DNA from 3 places in the Ornithinibacillus sp. 4-3 genome. Region 1 is predicted to be linked to each of the others. Evidence: riboswitches for the same ligand, from Rfam matches in the RefSeq annotation. Region 1 holds a riboswitch; each other region holds the start of a gene.
The links. A riboswitch is a leader RNA that binds a small molecule or an ion and turns the genes downstream of it on or off. The one in region 1 is predicted to bind S-adenosylmethionine.
Positions count from the first base shown of each region.

Region 2: it holds a riboswitch for S-adenosylmethionine, as region 1 does, so the genes downstream of both, metK (methionine adenosyltransferase) here and AB4Y30_RS05410 (methionine biosynthesis PLP-dependent protein) in region 1, are expected to answer to the same signal.
Region 3: it holds a riboswitch for S-adenosylmethionine, as region 1 does, so the genes downstream of both, AB4Y30_RS17160 (O-acetylhomoserine aminocarboxypropyltransferase/cysteine synthase family protein) here and AB4Y30_RS05410 (methionine biosynthesis PLP-dependent protein) in region 1, are expected to answer to the same signal.

Region 1 is NZ_CP162599.1:1,107,697-1,113,816, reverse strand. It holds gene AB4Y30_RS05435 (multidrug resistance efflux transporter family protein) at 1-637, shown strand, start outside; gene AB4Y30_RS05430 (MDR family MFS transporter) at 649-2,094, opposite strand; RNA gene ssrS (6S RNA) at 2,310-2,497, opposite strand; gene AB4Y30_RS05420 (lysophospholipid acyltransferase family protein) at 2,718-3,308, shown strand; gene AB4Y30_RS05415 (fumarylacetoacetate hydrolase family protein) at 3,358-4,296, opposite strand; SAM riboswitch class I at 4,513-4,614, shown strand; gene AB4Y30_RS05410 (methionine biosynthesis PLP-dependent protein) at 4,722-5,828, shown strand; gene AB4Y30_RS05405 (5-methyltetrahydropteroyltriglutamate--homocysteine S-methyltransferase) at 5,844-6,120, shown strand, end outside.
Region 2 is NZ_CP162599.1:2,395,732-2,401,851, reverse strand. It holds gene AB4Y30_RS11780 (ABC transporter permease) at 1-505, opposite strand, end outside; gene AB4Y30_RS11775 (ABC transporter ATP-binding protein) at 483-1,301, opposite strand; gene AB4Y30_RS11770 (ABC transporter substrate-binding protein) at 1,319-2,314, opposite strand; gene pckA (phosphoenolpyruvate carboxykinase (ATP)) at 2,609-4,186, opposite strand; SAM riboswitch class I at 4,661-4,769, shown strand; gene metK (methionine adenosyltransferase) at 4,942-6,120, shown strand, end outside.
Region 3 is NZ_CP162599.1:3,567,884-3,574,003, forward strand. It holds gene cls (cardiolipin synthase) at 1-460, opposite strand, end outside; gene AB4Y30_RS17135 (helix-turn-helix transcriptional regulator) at 643-840, shown strand; gene AB4Y30_RS17140 (DUF3278 domain-containing protein) at 841-1,305, shown strand; gene AB4Y30_RS17145 (hypothetical protein) at 1,409-1,915, shown strand; gene AB4Y30_RS17150 (hypothetical protein) at 1,949-2,317, opposite strand; gene megL (methionine gamma-lyase) at 2,347-3,531, opposite strand; SAM riboswitch class I at 3,707-3,827, shown strand; gene AB4Y30_RS17160 (O-acetylhomoserine aminocarboxypropyltransferase/cysteine synthase family protein) at 3,951-5,618, shown strand.

The DNA of each region.
Region 1 (6,120 bases):
CATTATTGCTGGTTCTCTATTAGTACCATTTATTAATAAAAGTGGTTCAAAACGGATACCTATGCAAAGCATATGGATTTCCGTCGTTATCATTTTAGGTATATTTATTATGCAAATTGAACATGCGTCCTCTGTTTCTTGGGTTCATATGATGCTTTGTGTCATTCCACTGCTTATCTCGGCATTTGCCTATCCACTAGGAAATCGAAAGATGATGCAAATCTCTAACGGAGAATTAACAACCTTTCAACGTATTTTAGGAATGACTATTGCCAGTATGCCGTTTTGGATTATTTTATCTGTTTATGGACTTTTAACTGAAGATTTACCAACTGCTAGTCAAGTCGGTCAAACTTTCATCGTGGCAATTTCTTCTGGAGTTATTGCGACCGGATTATTCTTTTATGCAACGGAGCTCGTGAAAAATGATAATCAGAAATTAGCTGGTGTCGAAGCGACACAATCTGGAGAAGTATTATTTGCTTTAATTGGCGAGCTTATCTTATTAAGCGCCCCACTTCCAGCTGTGGCTTCCTTTATTGGTATGGCACTCGTGATTTTAGGAATGGTTTTACATAGTATTAGTTCTTCGAAAAAGGTTCCAGTTCAAAAGAAAAGAAGCGCATCTATTTCTTAGCGCTTCTTTTCCTATTCCTCTCCTACAGCTTTTCTCATTACTTGTTTCACTCTATGTTTTTCTCTATCTCGTACAAAAAAAGCAAGAATAAATGCGATAAAAGTAATCGCTGTTGCAGCATAGAATGAAACATTTACTCCATGAATAAAAGCTTCTGTATTACTTTCAGCAACATCACCAATAATAAAGCGCGATGTCATCATGCTCACTAATAATGCGGTCCCTATAGAAGCTCCCACCTGTCGCATCGTATTATTCATCGCTGTGCCATGTGGAATCAAATGTCTTGGTAATTGATTTATACCTGCCGTTGTTGCAGGCATTAGGATCATGGATAATCCTAGCATACGAATCGTAAATACCACTGTTAAATAGGTAAGGGTCGTATCTGCACTTAGATTGGTAAATAGTAATGTAGTTATCGTAGTAATTCCTAAACCAATGATAAGTAGCCAACGAGCTCCAATATGGTCAAAGATTCTCCCTACAATTGGTGATAAGAAACCCATTAATAATGCCCCAGGTAACATCATCATTCCTGCATCTAGTGCAGTAAAGCTTGCCATGTTTTGCATATAGATAGGTAAAATAGTCTCTGAAGAAATCAATCCCATAAAACCAACCATGCCAATGACGGTTGTGATTCGAAAGGTTTTATTTTGAAAAACTCGAAATTCTAGAACTGGTTGTTTGAGTATAAACTGTCTGCGGATAAAGAATCCAAGAGAAATAAACCCTAAAATAATTACACCAAATGTGACATAATTAAATTGTTCATTACTACCAATCGTACTAAAGCCAAATAACAACCCTCCAAATCCAATAGTAGATAGTGCAATCGAGATAAAATCGACCTTTGGAAAAGTACGGGTAATTACATTTTTCAAAACAAAATAAGCAAAAATTATATCAATAATAACTAATGGCAGTACAATTAAGAATAAAAATCTCCAATGAATAAATTCAATCAGCCAACCAGCAATCACAGGAGCAAGTGCTGGAGCAAAAGAAATAACTAATCCAACTGTACCCATAATTGTCCCTCTTCGTTCGATAGGAAAAATCATGATTAATACCGTCATCATTAATGGCATTAAAATCCCCGCACCAATTGCTTGAATAATCCTACCAAACATCAGTATCGGAAAGTTCAGTGCAATTGCACAAATCACTGTTCCGATAAAAAAGACACACATGGAAGTCATAAATAATTTCCTTGTTGTAAATGTCTCCATTAGAAAAGCAGTAATTGGAATCATAATTCCATTGACCAGCATAAAAACAGTCGTTAGCCATTGCACTGTGTTTTCTGTTAAGTCAAGATCAAGCATAATTTGAGGTGTAGCGGTCAGTAAAAGGGTCTGATTTAACAAAGACAAGAAAGAACCTGCTATAAGTACGAGAACAATTGGTAATTTACTTCGTGTAGAACGTTGTTGGATTGGAATCTTGTCCAAAAATAATTTCCCTCCCACCTTTTTAAAGCGCTTTCAAAAAGCCATATTAAAAAAACTAGAAGATTTCTAGTTTTTCTTTGACTAAATTCAATCCTATTATGTAATCAAACAATTATGTATGAAACGCTTATTTTTCTATAGTTTTTTACCTACAAAAAAACCAGCTTCCTATATTCTTTTCTTAAGAAGGAACTGGTCAAATCATTTATTTTTTAGGTTAAGCCACGATTGCCGTAACAAAAAATAAAAAGTTTTAAACCACCACTTCGCTAAGTGGGTGTTTGCAGAAGCCTTCCTGTCGTCCCCTACACATTGAGGGCTTGACATTTCAACTTCGATTAAAACTCCCTATTCCAATTATAGAGGTTAAAACTTAGAATTATCACGTACACCGTAGCCTATATGTATATGATAGCGATGAATACCTCATAATGCAAGGAAAAATTCTTTCCATCTTATACCTAAAATAAAGTACTGAGATCTAAACAGCAATTGACGAATTGGAGATTCCTTGTAAAATGATGATAGAGATAAAACAAAATTGCAATCAACAGGAGCTTCTATATTTCTCCTATAGATCGTAATGAACATACAGAAATAGAATATAGGAAATGGGGACTACTATGATTTACTACATTGCAGCATATTTATTAAAAATTATTTTAACTATTTTTAGACCATTAAAAGTACATCAAAAAGAAAAGCTACCACAGGATGGCGGCTATATCATTGCTTGTACACATACAGGTTGGGTGGATATTTTATGGTTAGGTGTCTCAATTTTACCAACCAAAATTAACTACATGGCAAAAGTTGAGTTATTCCAAAAGCCTGCGCTTAAATGGTTAATGGGGAAATTAAAGGCTTTTCCAGTCAATCGTGAAAATCCAGGACCAAGCTCTATTAAAATCCCACGTAAATTATTAAAAGATGGAGAAATCGTCGGGATTTTCCCAAGTGGTACAAGAACAACAGAGGAAGTTCCATTAAAAAAAGGTGCCGTTACCATTGCAACACATTCCAAAGCTCCAATTGTTCCAGCAGCATATGTTGGACCAAATAACTTTAGTGACTTATTTAAATTTAGAAAACCACATCTTATTTTTGGAGACCCGATCACACTTGATCCTGACCTTCCTAAAAAAGAAGCTATTGATAAAATGATGGACGATCTAAACAAAGCATTAATTGATTTACAAAATCGCATTAAATAAAAAGCAGGGATTGTTGAAGGTTTTATTTTTCAACAATCCCTATTTTCATTTATGGACGATCAATCACTTTATTTTCTAATGTTCCAATATTTTCTATTTCTAGTGTAACTATGTCTCCAGCTTGGAGGAATTGAGGTGGCTTCATAGCTACTCCTACCCCATCTGGAGTACCTGTCATAATAATATCTCCAGGCTCTAATGTTACTAAATGTGAGATGAATTCCATTAAAAATGGCACATCAAAAATAAGTTTATTCGTATTTGAATCTTGACGCTTCTCACCATTTACATAAGAACGAACATTTAAATTAGCAGGATCAGATAATTCATCTGCGCTAACTACCCATGGACCAATCGGTGAAGTACGGTCAATTGCTTTTCCTTGTAACCATTGTGGTGTACGCTTTTGTAAATCACGAGCAGTTGTGTCATTTCCAATGGTATATCCAGCAATATAAGCAAAAGCATCTTCTTTCTTCACTTCTCTTGCTTCTTTTCCAACTACAATACATAATTCTACTTCATAATCTAATTTTTCTGTTTGTGGTGTTTTTTCAATAGCATCTTCAGGTCCAATTAAGGATGTAGCGTATTTTGTAAATAATACTGGAAATTCCGGTACATCACTTTCCATTTCTGCGGCATGTTCAATATAATTTCGCCCGATACAGATAATTTTACGTGGTTCAGGAATTGGTGTTTCTAAAGTTACTTTTTCTCTATCTAGTGAAATAACATCTGATTTATCTACCTGTAAAGAATATTCATAAGCAGCTTTTGCTTTATCAAAAGCTGGCTGTCCAATTCGATAAAAAGCATTGGGACATGCTGGTAATTCCTTGTCAATTTCTTCTATTGCTGATAAATTCTCTTCTGCAAACATCGCTAGACGATAGCTTTCCTGAAGGTCAACTACTTTGTTTTCTACGATAAACCCCATACGAGCTGAGCTTTGGTTTGCTTTTGCCTTATAACTAACAAGCTTCATGTAATACTCTCTCCCTCTATGTAAATTCTGTTCTGCATTAAATATAACATATTTTCCGTATTTTCATACATCAATTCATGTCAGAAAAGTCAATTTTGAATGCTCTTCCCTATTACAAGTTATTTAATAATTTCCAATCTAAAATCACCTTCCAAATATTAGTTGACATTTTTTTTCAAATAAAGTAATGTTAGAGCAACAATTAAATCATTATATTTCTTATCAAGAGAGATGGAGGGACTGGCCCTGCGATATCTCGGCAACAGACTTTTATAAGTACTGTGCCAAATCCAGTAGCATAATGCTTGAAGATAAGAAGAGAATAATCTAGTGCGCTGATTAAAGACCTCTTCTACTTTCAAGAAGAGGTCTTTTTATTTTCTACCATTAGCACTGGAATAAATTTTTGAGAGGAGGAATGTCTTATGACAAACATAGAAACCAAATTAGTTCAAATTGGAAACAAAAGCGACGATAAAACAGGCGCCATCAATCCGCCCATTTATTTATCCACTGCTTATGAACACAAAGGCATTGGACTATCTACAGGCTACGATTATACTCGTACGAAAAACCCTACCCGTACAATTTTAGAAGAAGGTATTGCAAGCCTTGAATCTGGTGATGCAGGATTTGCCTGTAGTTCCGGAATGGCTGCTATTCAACTTGTATTAACTTTATTTCACTCTGGTGATGAGTTAATTGCAATTGAAGATATTTATGGTGGTACATTCCGTATTTTCGATCAATATAGGGATGCATATAACATTCATACAACTTATTCTACATTTACAGATTTAACAGAAACCGAAGCATTGATTAATGAAAATACAAAGGCATTATTTATCGAATCTCCTACAAATCCAATCATGCATGAAATCGATATTGAAGCGGCTAATAAATTAGCTAAAAAACATAATCTCTTACTCATTGTTGACAATACTTTTTTAACTCCTTATATCCAGCGTCCAATTGAATTGGGGGCAGATATTGTAATCCATAGCGCTACAAAATATATTGGTGGCCATAATGATGTGCTTGGAGGATTAGTCGTATCTAAAGGGAAAGAGCTTTCCGAAAAGCTCGCTATGTTCCATAACACAGCTGGTGCTGTATTGTCTCCATTCGATTCATGGTTAATGATACGCGGTTTAAAAACGCTTCATCTTCGCATGAAACAACATGATGCAAATGCGAAGGAAGTTGCTAAATATCTAGAATCAGAACCAGAAATTGTTACAGATGTTTTATATGCTGGAAAAGGTGGAATGTTATCCTTTCGTTTGAAGAAAACAGAATGGGTGGATCCTTTTTTACAGAATATCCAGCTGATAACATTTGCAGAAAGTCTTGGTGGTGTAGAAAGTTTCATTACATATCCAACGACACAAACACATGCAGATATGCCAGTTGAAGAAAGAGAACGTCGTGGTATTTGTGATCGTTTACTTCGTTTTTCAGTTGGCGTAGAAGAAGCAGCCGACATCATTGCAGATCTAAAACAAGTATTTAATAAAATTAAAAATATTTAAGGGGAGAATTATAATATGACTAAAATTCCATTTCGCGCAGACCATGTAGGAAGTTTACTACGCCCTGAAAGAATCCATCAAGCAAGAAAAGATGTTAAGGAAGGAAATCTTTCAGCAGAAGAATTATACATTATTGAAACAGAAGAAATTACAAAAATTGTAGACAAGCAAATTGAAGTTGGTTTACAAGCGGTTACAGATGGGGAATTCAGAAGAAGATTCTGGCATACAGACTTTTTGGAGCATCTAAATGGTATTGAAGGATATGTTCCAGACGAAGGTTACCAATTCG
Region 2 (6,120 bases), 1.3 Mb from region 1:
TATAGTTTGGATCAACTTCTCTAAAACCAGAATAGACAACAAGCGTTGTAATGATTACAGAAATAATTGCACCCATTGCGATAATGGATACATATCCAGGACCTAAAGCTACGATTAAGATTGGACCAATGGCAACTTTAGGCATGGCATTTAATACAACGAGATAAGGGTCTGATATTTTGGATAAGCGATTAGAAGACCATAATAAAGATGCAAAAATGATTCCTACTAGTGTTCCGATAATAAAACCTGCAACGGTTTCTAAAAGTGTAATTTGAATATGAGGTAAGATGGAGCCATCTAGAAATTTTTCTTGTAGTAATTGAAAGACTTTGTAGGGTGAACTAAAGATTAAAGGATCAACCCACGTCAATCGGCTAGCGATCTCCCATAATAAGAAAAAACTGATGAGGATAACAACTTGCCAGGTGAACACAAGTTTTTTCTCCCGTTTTATTTCTTTTTGATAAGCTCTAAAAAACTCATGATCCGTTTTCTGTGACATGCTGCTCTTGCCTCACCTTCGTAGAAGACATTTCTTCGTTTTTGTTAAGCTCTGTCCAGATTTTATCAAATAGTCCTTGGTATTTTGGATGTCTTCTGACCAAAAAGGGAGTTTCCTCACGTAATTCGATTGGTACTTCAAAAACATTAGCAATTGTCCCTGGACCTGAATCCATTAAAATGATTCGATCGCTCATTGAAATCGCCTCACCAATGTCATGTGTGACGAGAACCGCTGTTTTATTATATGTTTTTAATAGTTTAGAAACTAAATTTTCAAGCTTTAATTTTGTTAAATAGTCAAGAGCAGAGAACGGTTCATCTAAAAGCAATATTTCTGGGTTCGTGATTAAGGTTCGAACTAATGAAGCACGTTGTCGCATGCCTCCTGAGAGAGAATCAGGATAGGCCTCTGCAACATCTGTAAGTCCTACTTCTTCTAATAATTTTAACCCTTGTTCTTCTGTTTGCTTTGAGAGTGTTTTGGCTATTTTTGGCCCTAGTATAACGTTCTCAATAATGGTTTTCCAAGGAAATAAATAATCTTGCTGCAACATATAACCAATAGCTAATTTTGTTTCGCTGATTGGTTCGTTTTTGAGTAAGACTTTACCTTTTGTCGGTTGAATAATTCCTGCAATAATAGATAAGACTGTAGATTTCCCACATCCACTTGGTCCAAGTATGGAAACGAACTCTCCTTCTTTTATAGAGCATGATATATGATCTAGCGCTTTTGTGTAGTTTTTATCTGAAAAGTAATGATGGGAAATTTTTTCTAATGTTAGAAACGACAAACGTTTTCACCCCTCTGTTACTCACTAATTACTTCTTCTGCAATTTCTGTATTGACCAAATCATCATATGGAACATCTTCGTCTGGAAGTTCACCAGCCTGATCCATAACGTCCTTTAGATTGTTCCATTCTTCTTCATCTAAAATAGGATCAGTAGCAAATGAATCTTGATTTTTGTAACGTTCCATTGATGATGTGAGCATTTCTAAATCTGTATCTTCAAAATAAGGTTGAAGTAATGTAGCGATTTCTTCAGCATCGTTTTCTTGTACCCATTGTTGAGCTTTATAAATGGCACGTGTAAAACTCAAAGCAACATCCCTATCCTTTTCTAAGAAGCTTTGTTTGGCCATAAATACGGTATAAGGTAAGCGCCCAGATTCTTCTCCAAAAGAAGCAATGGTGTAACCAGCTCCTTCTTTTTCCATAACGCTTGCTGTAGGTTCAAATAGCTGCACATATTCATAATCACCTGAGACAAAGGCGCTTGGAATATTTGCAAAGTCTATGTTCTGAGATAACTCTAAATCCGCATGTGGATCAATACCGTTTTTTCTAAGAACAAATTCTCCAACCATTTGTGGCATTCCACCTTTACGTTGCCCAAGAAATTTGCTGTCTTTTAGGTCTTCCCAGCTAAAGTTAGGTTTAGGTTCCTTGGCAACTAAAAACGTTCCATCGGTCTGGGTGAGTTGAGCAAAATTCACAGCATGATCTTTGGAATCTTGTGCATAAACATAAATAGATGTTTCGGAGCCAACGAGCGCAATATCAATACTATCTGATAATAATGCGGTCATGGTTTTGTCTCCACCCCAGACAGTCTGTAAGTCAACTTCAAGACCTTCTTCTTCAAAGAAACCTTTTTCAAGTGCAATGTATTGTGGTGCATAGAAAAGAGAACGTGTAACTTCTCCTAACTGGATGGATGTTTTTTCATTTGTATCACTACACGCTGACAGAAACACGAGTAATATACATGAAAACAAGGCAAAATATTTAATTTTATTCATTCAACTCTACCCTTTCAAAATTAGTGTAATGTCAAAATAGCCTATGCATCATTGAAAAATTATGTGATTACTTTTCTGGGCTTTTGTAACAGGTAGAAAGGATGAAAAACTAAAGAGGTGTTTAGAAGCAGAATGGGATTTACAATAGGATCTGTGTTTCACGCTTATGTAGTAAAAATATAAGGTTAAAATATGATTCGAGTGACGAACGCAATAAATCGAAGCTAATCAGATTATCTATGCTGGGGGAAAGGGGAATAAAAAAGTCGACCTCATAATGAGATCGACTTTGTTTTACGCTGTAAAAGTAGGTCCTGCTTGTTTGATATTTTCACTTACTCCAGTAAATTTCTCGAAGTTTTCATGGAATTTCGCTGCTAATGCTTTTGCTTCTTTATCATAAGCATCTTGATCTGACCATGTGTTTTTCGGTACTAATACATCGCTAGGAACTCCAGCAATTTCTTGAGGAATTTCTAATCCGAAAATCTCATCTTTAACTGTCGCAACATTGTCTAATTCACCAGTTAAAGCGGCTTGAATCATTCCACGTGTATATGCAAGTTTCATACGGCTACCAACACCATATGGACCGCCAGTCCAACCAGTATTTACTAAGAATACACTAACATTATGCTCATCAATTTTCTTACCTAACATTTCTGCATAAACAGAAGGTGCTAATGGTAAGAAAGGAGCTCCAAAGCAAGTAGAGAAAGTTGCTTGTGGTTCAGTAACTCCACGTTCTGTACCAGCTAACTTACTTGTAAATCCACTTAAGAAATGATACATTGCTTGATCCTTTGATAGCTTACTAATTGGAGGTAAGGTACCAGAAGCATCAGCTGTTAAGAAGATAATCGCTTTTGGATGTCCAGCAACACTTGGTGAAAGTGCATTATCAATATATTCTAATGGATATGCAGCTCTTGTATTCTCTGTTAAAGAGACATCATCATAATCAGCTACACGAGTATCTTTATCTAAAACGACGTTTTCTAGTACAGAGCCAAAACGAATGGCATCATAAATTTGTGGTTCATTTTCTCTTGTTAAATTAATTGTTTTCGCATAGCATCCGCCTTCAATGTTAAATACACCTGTAGGACTCCAAGCATGCTCATCATCACCAATTAATTTACGGTTTGGATCTGCTGAAAGTGTAGTTTTCCCTGTTCCAGATAGACCAAAGAATAATGCAACATCGCCTTCTTCACCAACGTTAGCAGAGCAGTGCATAGATAGAATATCTTGTTGTGGTAGAAGATAGTTCATTACAGAGAAAATAGACTTTTTCATTTCTCCAGCATATTCTGTTCCACCAATTAAAATAATACGCTTGCTAAAGCTTACTAAAATAAAAGCTTCAGAGTTTGTACCATCTACAGCTGGATCAGCTTTGAATGTAGGAGCAGAAACAATAGTAAATTCCGCTTCTAATGTAGCTAGTTCTTCTTCTGTTGGACGAATAAACATTTGTTTAGCAAATAGATTATGCCACGCATATTCATTAAACACTTGGATTGGCAAACGGTACGCTTCATCTGCACCAGCAAAACCTTGGAATAGGAAAATCTCGTCTTTTTCTTTTAAGTATGCGACTACTTTATTAAGTAATTTATCAAATGTTGCTTCATCAGTCGGTTGATTTACATTACCCCAATCAACAAGATTTTCAGTAGTTTCATCACGTACAACGAACTTGTCGTTAGGAGAACGTCCAGTGTATTTACCTGTTGTTGCACAAATTGCGCCAGTAGAAGATAATTCACCTTCTTTGCGTGCTACCAACTTTTCGGTTAATTGTGCTACAGATAAATTTTTCTGTAGTTGCTTATGTGAGATAAGCTCTTGTAATAAAGATGAATTCATGAACAATACCTTCCTTTTTATTCATTTTGTATAAAATGTTTCAATACTTGTTCTTTTAAAAACGCTAATTAGATGTTTATTAGTATAGCAAATCTACCTAGATAGTCTATACTAATTCACGTGTTTTTTAAGTAAAATCAAAAAACTGTAACATATATGTATTACCATTAATACGATAACATGTTTTTAACTTTTCGAAAAGTGAAATACAGAATCTATTTTCCTTACTATAAAGTACCTGCGAAAATTCGACAGTTTGGAGCTTCGGTCTAATTAGAAATTTAGTTTGATAATAATTATTTAAAAAACCTAACTTTTATAAAAAAGATAATCTATACACATATATATAGCACGACTGAAGTTCTTTCCTATTTAATTATATAGAGGATAGGTGGTTCACTAGTCTATTCAATTTCTGAACAAAGATATTGACATCTATAAGTGAATTCGTTACGATATTTTTTAGCATATACTCTCTTATTTTGAGACGGTGGAGGGACAGACCCGATGAAACCCAGCAACCATCACACGATAGTGAAAAGGTGCTAACCTGTTGCAAGGAATACTCCTTGAACAATAAGAGCGAAAGGCTAATCCTTTCCTCTGTTTTGTAGGAAGGGCTTTTTTTATTTGATGTATTTTAAAATAATATATTTCGTTAAATGATGAAAGCTTTTTGGAATTAGTTAATAATAGAGAAGAATGCTAACAAATGACTAGAAGATGCTTAGAAAGAGAAGGAGGATTTCTTCATTATGTTAGAAAATCGTCGGTTATTCACTTCAGAGTCTGTTACAGAAGGACATCCTGATAAGATGAGTGACCAAATTTCAGATGCGATTTTAGATGAAATTTTAAAGCATGATCCATATGCTAGAGTTGCATGTGAAACAACAGTAACGACAGGCCTCGTATTAGTTGCAGGAGAAATATCAACAAAAATTTATGTGGATATCCCAGCAATTGTTAGAAGAACAATAAAAGAGATTGGATACACACGCGCAAAATATGGATTTGATTCAGACACTTGCGCAGTATTAACTGCAATTGATGAACAATCACCAGATATTGCAACTGGAGTAAACACAGCATTAGAAGTTCGAGGAGACGAAGCAGAGAGCGAACAAGAAGAACTTGGAGCAGGTGATCAGGGGCTTATGTTCGGTTTTGCATGTAATGAGACAGAAGAATTAATGCCACTTCCTATTTCTCTTTCTCACCAATTAGCCAAACGTTTAGCAGATGTCCGTAAAGATGAAACATTGGATTATTTGCGTCCAGATGGGAAAACGCAAGTAACAATTGAATATGATGATAATAATCAACCTATTCGTGTAGATACGATTGTGATTTCTACACAACATCATGAAGATATTACAACAGAACAAATTAGAAAAGATATGATAGAGTATGTAATTAACCCAATCGTGCCAGGTCATTTATTAGATCAGAAAACAAAGTATTTAATTAATCCTACAGGAAGATTTGTTATCGGTGGCCCTCAAGGGGATGTCGGTTTAACAGGTAGAAAGATTATTGTAGATACATACGGAGGATATGCAAGACATGGTGGTGGAGCGTTTAGTGGTAAAGACTCTACAAAAGTAGATCGATCTGCTGCATATGCTGCACGTTATGTTGCTAAAAATATTGTTGCTGCCAAACTAGCAGATGTATGTGAGGTACAACTTGCTTATGCGATTGGAGTTGCTGAACCAGTATCCATATCTATTCAAACATTTGGAACAGGTGTTGTGAGTGAAACGAAATTAGTAGAAGCAGTGCGCGCAAATTTTGATTTACGTCCATCCGGAATTATCAATATGTTGAACTTACGTGAGCCAATCTTTAGAAAGACAGCAGCTTATGGACATTTTGGAAGAAATGATGTGTTATTTCCTTGGGAGAAAACAGATAAAGTAGAACAATTACAA
Region 3 (6,120 bases), 1.2 Mb from region 1:
CACGGACAATATAATAAACTAAGTGAATATGATCTTTTGCTCGTTTCAAGTCATAAATCAAAGCATCAAACTTTTCCCGACCATCTGTGAAAATATCTACTTGGTTATTTTCTGAATAAATAGCATCATCACTTTTTAAATGTAAATAAAAAATATCACTATATGCAGAGAACTCTTGCTGTTTAAATGAGAACTCCCCTTTTTCTAGTGCTTGGATTTGTTGATTAGCTTGATTCTTTACCCCATGTCTACTTTTTGTATCCCAAGTAAAGATCTTTTTACGGCTCAATTTTTTCCCAAAAATTAAATACAATATAAAGCCAGCAATTGGTATAAAAAATAGAACCATTAACCAAGCCCATGTAGAGGGAGCATTTTTACGCTCAAGGAATATTACTGTAAATGCTAAGACAAAGTTAAATATCATTATAGATCCTAAGAAAAATGTAATAAAACCCAATTTAAACACCCCTTACACCCAAGAGCTTCCTATCACTCATCATAGCACAGAAATAAAAATTTATATAAAAGATAACTGCTCTCTATAGGTTTTTATTTATTTTAGTATTGATTTTTACTTCTATTCAATGTAATATATAAATTACATTTGGTACATATATATTACATGATACAGGTGAACTAATGAAAAACAATGTGAAGATCACAAGAATTAAAATGAATATTACACAGCAAGAATTAGCTCAAAGAGTAGGGGTTGCAAGACAAACAATTGGCCTTATTGAGAAAGGTGAATATAATCCCAGTCTCCAGCTCTGTATTGCTATTGCCAAAGAACTTAATAAAACTTTAGACGATTTATTTTGGAAGGTGGAGAGATAAATGAAATCTTGGATTGCTTTCTTATTACCAACGGATGAGTACAAAGAAAAAAGAATACTCTATTTTGTAGCAGAGGGAACATTTATATTATTGTTTTCTCTTATAGCATTGTTAATTAGCAGTAAATATATTCCAATATTTAAAAATCAAATTGACACTATCCTTTTTCTACCGATTGCAGTTTTTATCATCTATGTTCTAATTCGATATATTCTGTCTGGTATGGAATATACAGATGTTGTCTCAGAAACTTCCTTTAAAAAGGAACGTAATCATATTACATTTAGAAGTGCTATATTTGCTAGTACATTTATATTGTTTTTACTTATTTTTGAGGGGTTACCTAATGAAATAAGCAAGTGGGCTGAAACCATTGTTCTTCCAATATTTGCTGGATTTTTCTGGTTCATCATAAATTATATCTCCTTGCAAAAATCTTATAAAAAGAATAAAGAATTAGCTTAACTGGATTACGGGATATGATTTTCTAAAAATCTCGTATACTTTGAAATAAACTAATAGAAATGGTATGTTTAACGAAAGAAAAACTCGGAAGGAAATGATCCAAATGAAAAAAACAATGGTAGTATTATTCTCTGTTTTCCTATTTCTAGTATGGGCTACACCTACTTTTGCTATGGATCTTTCCATTAGCAATACTTTCATATTTGCTTCAACAAATTCTTTTTCCGCAGTCATCATTGTCGGGATAGTTGCTATTTTGGCTTTACTGGCTATTTTCATTCCATTAATGCGTTATGACAAGCACGCAGATGACAGTCTAGAGCCTAAGAATCTAGATGCTTTAAACAAAGAAGATACAACAAAAAATGCGTATACGTACCATACAGTGCCATCAAAAGATCAAACGATTGAGTCTACGAGCACGCCATATAGCACTCATTCAGATCCACGTCCTATAGAAAATGGTCCAGTCCCTAGCTTGATTCGTAATGCTTCAAGAGGTGTAGTTGTTACCGGTGCTCTATTATCCTATATGAACCATCAACGCAGACAAAAGAAGAAAATGAAAAAAAAGCTTAAGAAAATGAAAAAACAAACAAATTTAGCGTGAGGAAATTAATTATTTCCCCACGCTTTTTGATAGTTATTTATTTTTCCGAATGGTTAATATCGTTCCAACTGGAATAATAAGCTCCTTTGGCGACTGGATTTCAGAGAAAATTTTATCCACCCGCTCCTTCACCTGATAATCTTCTATATTGGAGCTTAGCAAATGTGCAATTTCAAAAACACATTGCTCCTTATCCTCTGCTTGAAAACGTAAGTAATTCATCAAGCTAATCGTTTCACTTTCACTATCTAGTCCATTGTAAATCTCATGTTGAAGAGGATAGTGTAGCGCCTTAGCAAAATAACCTTCATCATCTTCGCTCGGCCATATTCCAATCGCATTACGATTATCTTCCCACGGCTTGAGAGTGACATCAGCACCAATAAAATAATAATACGTCATAGTTCTGCTCCATTCCTATTACAAATACATCAGATGACCTCTAATGCTTGCTCTAAATCCTCCCACAAGTCTTCCCATGCCTCTAGACCAATGGAAAGTCGAATCATTGTATCAGTAATTCCCATTTCTAAACGCTCTTTCTCTGGAACAATTTTATGTGTCATCGTTGCAGGATGTTGAATAAGGGAATCAATATCACCTAAACTAACTGCTAGCTTAATTACTTTTACTGCATTTAAAAACTTTTGCGCATCTTTCTTTGTACCAACAACTTCAAATGCAATCATTCCTCCTCCACTTTTCATTTGTTTCTTAAATATTTCATAATCTGGAGCATCAGCGTCTCCTGGATAATAAGCATTTGCTACTTTTGGATGTTCTTTTAAACGTTTAAAAATCTGTTCAGCATTTTCACAATGACGATCCATTCGAACAGGCAATGTCTTCAAACCACGTAACAGAAGCCAGGCATCAAATGGAGAAATAATCCCACCAATATCTTTAAACGTTGTCTTGCGAATTCGCTCAATTAGCTCTGCCTTTCCTGCTGCTAAACCAGCAACAACATCTCCGTGACCCCCAATATATTTTGTAGCACTATGTACAACAATGTCACAGCCTAAATCTAATGGGCGTTGTAAATAAGGAGAACAGAATGTATTGTCTATTACTACAGGGATATCAAATTCTTTAGCCACATCTGCTACCATTTTCAGATCAATTAACTGCATGGTTGGATTTACTGGTGTTTCCACAAAAATGCATGCCGTTTCTTTTCGAATCAATGAACGTATTTCTTCTGTAGATTTCATACTACAAGTTTCATGAGCAATATTGTATTTTTCCTCCATTAATTTCAATAAACCAAATGTATTCCCATATAAAGCTACAGAGCTAATGATATGGTCATTAGCTTTCGTTAAGGAAAATAATACAGCGGAGATAGCAGCCATACCAGAACCAAATGCTAAACCTTTTTCACCATTTTCTATTGCAGCAATCCTTTCTTCTAATATCGCTACAGTAGGATTACGTAATCGTGAATAGGTATAACCATCTGTTTCACCACTAAATCGTTGTTCTCCTTGCTCAGCAGAATCAAATACAAATGTAGATGATTGGAACAAAGGAGGAACAAGACTTCCTAATACTTCTTTTTCATCATATCCTTCATGAATAATAGCCGTTTCAAATCGTTGATATTTTTTCGGCATACAATCCCTCCATTCCTATGACTTTTATTGTACTGGATACAACTAGCATTGAAAAGCATTTATCATCTGAATTTTCAATCTAATTATCTGAACAAAGAAAACAAAAACTAGTGTGAAAATTACTTGCAATTAAAAAAATGGAATTATATAATACTCGTTAAGTTATATGCTCAATCTCTTATCAAGAGTGGTGGAGGGGATAGGCCCTATGAAGCCCAGCAACCTTGGAGTAAATAATTTTACTTTTAATGGTGCCAAATCCTACAGATTAATCGCATTAATCTGGAAGATAAGAGGAGGATTCGTGACCTTACCATACGACCTCTTCTTATTCAGAAGAGGTCTTTTCTTTTTCTGAATTTGAATCATCACATCTTTACAATATAAGCTTCTAAAAATTAAGAGGAGGATTATTAATTATGTCAACATTTCATTTCCAAGATCAAGATACTATTCTACTTCATGGTGGGCAGGTCCCTGATCCAGTAACAGGATCTCGCGCAGTACCTATTCACCAAACAACATCCTATGTATTCCCGGATTCAGAGCATGCCCAAGGCGTATTCGCATTACAAAAAACTGGAAATATTTATACTCGTATTACCAATCCAACGGTGGATGCATTTGAACAGCGTGTAAGTTTACTGGAAGACGGGGTTGCAGCTGTCGCAACTTCTTCTGGTATGGCGGCAATTACATTTGCCATTTTAAATATTGCAAGTGCTGGAGATGAAATTGTTACAGATAGTAACCTATACGGTGGAACATATAATTTATTCGTCCATACCTTGCCTAGATATGGAATCAATGTAAAATTCGTTGATGGATCGGATCCTGAAAACTTTAGAGAAGCTATTACGGATAAAACAAAAGCAGTTTATGGGGAGACCATTACAAACCCAAGCTTGTATGTTTTTGACATTGAGGCTGTAGCTGATATTGCTCATGAGCATGGGATTCCTCTTATTATTGATAACACATTCGCACCTGGAATCGCGCATCCATTAAAATGGGGTGCAGATATTGTTGTTCATTCTGCCACAAAATGGATTGGTGGACATGGGAATTCCATTGCTGGAGTTGTCGTTGATGGCGGAAAATTTGACTGGAGTAATGGAAAATTCCCAGGATTTACAGAGCCAGATGATAGCTATAATGGATTACGCTATGTAGATGTAGGTGCACCTGCATTTGCTATTAAACTACGAGTACAGTTATTGCGTGATATCGGCGCTTGCTTAAGTCCACATAACGCATTTTTATTGTTGCAAGGATTAGAAACTTTACATTTACGAATGGAACGTCATGCGAAAAATACAGAAAAAGTTGTTAAGTTCTTAACAACACATCCTGCGGTAGATTGGGTGAACTACCCTGGCTTAAAAGATCACCCATCACATGAGCTTGCACATAAGTACTTTACAGAAGGTTACGGTTCCATTGTTACATTTGGAATTAAAGGCGGTCGTGATGCTGGAAGAAAAGCAATCGACAATGTGAAGCTATGGTCACATGTTGCAAATGTTGGTGATGCGAAATCATTAATTATCCATCCTGCATCCACTACACATCAACAATTAAGTGCAGAGGATCTGGAGAAAAGTGGAGTAAATGAAGAATTAATTCGTCTATCTATTGGACTTGAATCTGTAAAAGATATTTTAGAAGACTTGGATCAAGCAATGTCTAAAGCGGTAGGTATTGAACCTTCGCTTACAAACACCGAAGATTCAGTTACAAAATGGCTAGTACATTCACCATTTGACCGCAGTGAAGGCTTACGCCAAAAGGTCATTGCAGTTGCTGATATCGACGAAACAAAAGTAGCAGCAGTTAAAAAGGCTGGTTATCAAATAATTGCAGTGGATGCCATCTCTTCTACAGACCAAGTTGATGCACTATGGGTCAAAGATAATATCTCAAAAGCTCAACTGACTACATTTACAGAGAAGCAAGGAAAAATCATCTGGGTAGAAAATGAGCCAACAGGAGATATCATAAGTGCATTGGGAAGTATACATGACGCTATCGTCTTCTTTAATAAAGATTTATTAGAAGAAATAGTAGAAGCAAGGACAAGTAAATAATTCATAAAACAAAAAGCGAAAGTCGCGCCCTTACAGGCTAAAAGCGTGACGTGACTGAACTTAGTCGATAAAAGTGCGACTATGACTCTGTCTGCGCCTAACGCCTTGTCAATCGCCAAGTCTCCTTTATTATAGGATGGCTCGCGTTAGCTCTTAGTTTTTGGTGCTCAGAGCTAGACAGCGCTAACTTTGAATAAGCATTAATTTGCGCAATTTTTATACTTTCTTTTCTCATGAAGAAAAACCTGTTAGCTTCCTTATCGGCTAACAGGTTTTTTTCACAGAAAATATAATTAATCATACATATTTTATGGTTTCAAACTAATACTTTAAAGTACCAAGTTTATGGCTTTTCATTTCACTAACTCAAATCATTTTCCATTTGCATAAAATCTCATATAACAAGAAAATTTCCTCTTTTCCCCCAATTCAAACAATTATTTTGTAAAAAAGATTTCGGTTTACATCGTACATGTAAAGTGTAAAATAATGAAAGACGGTC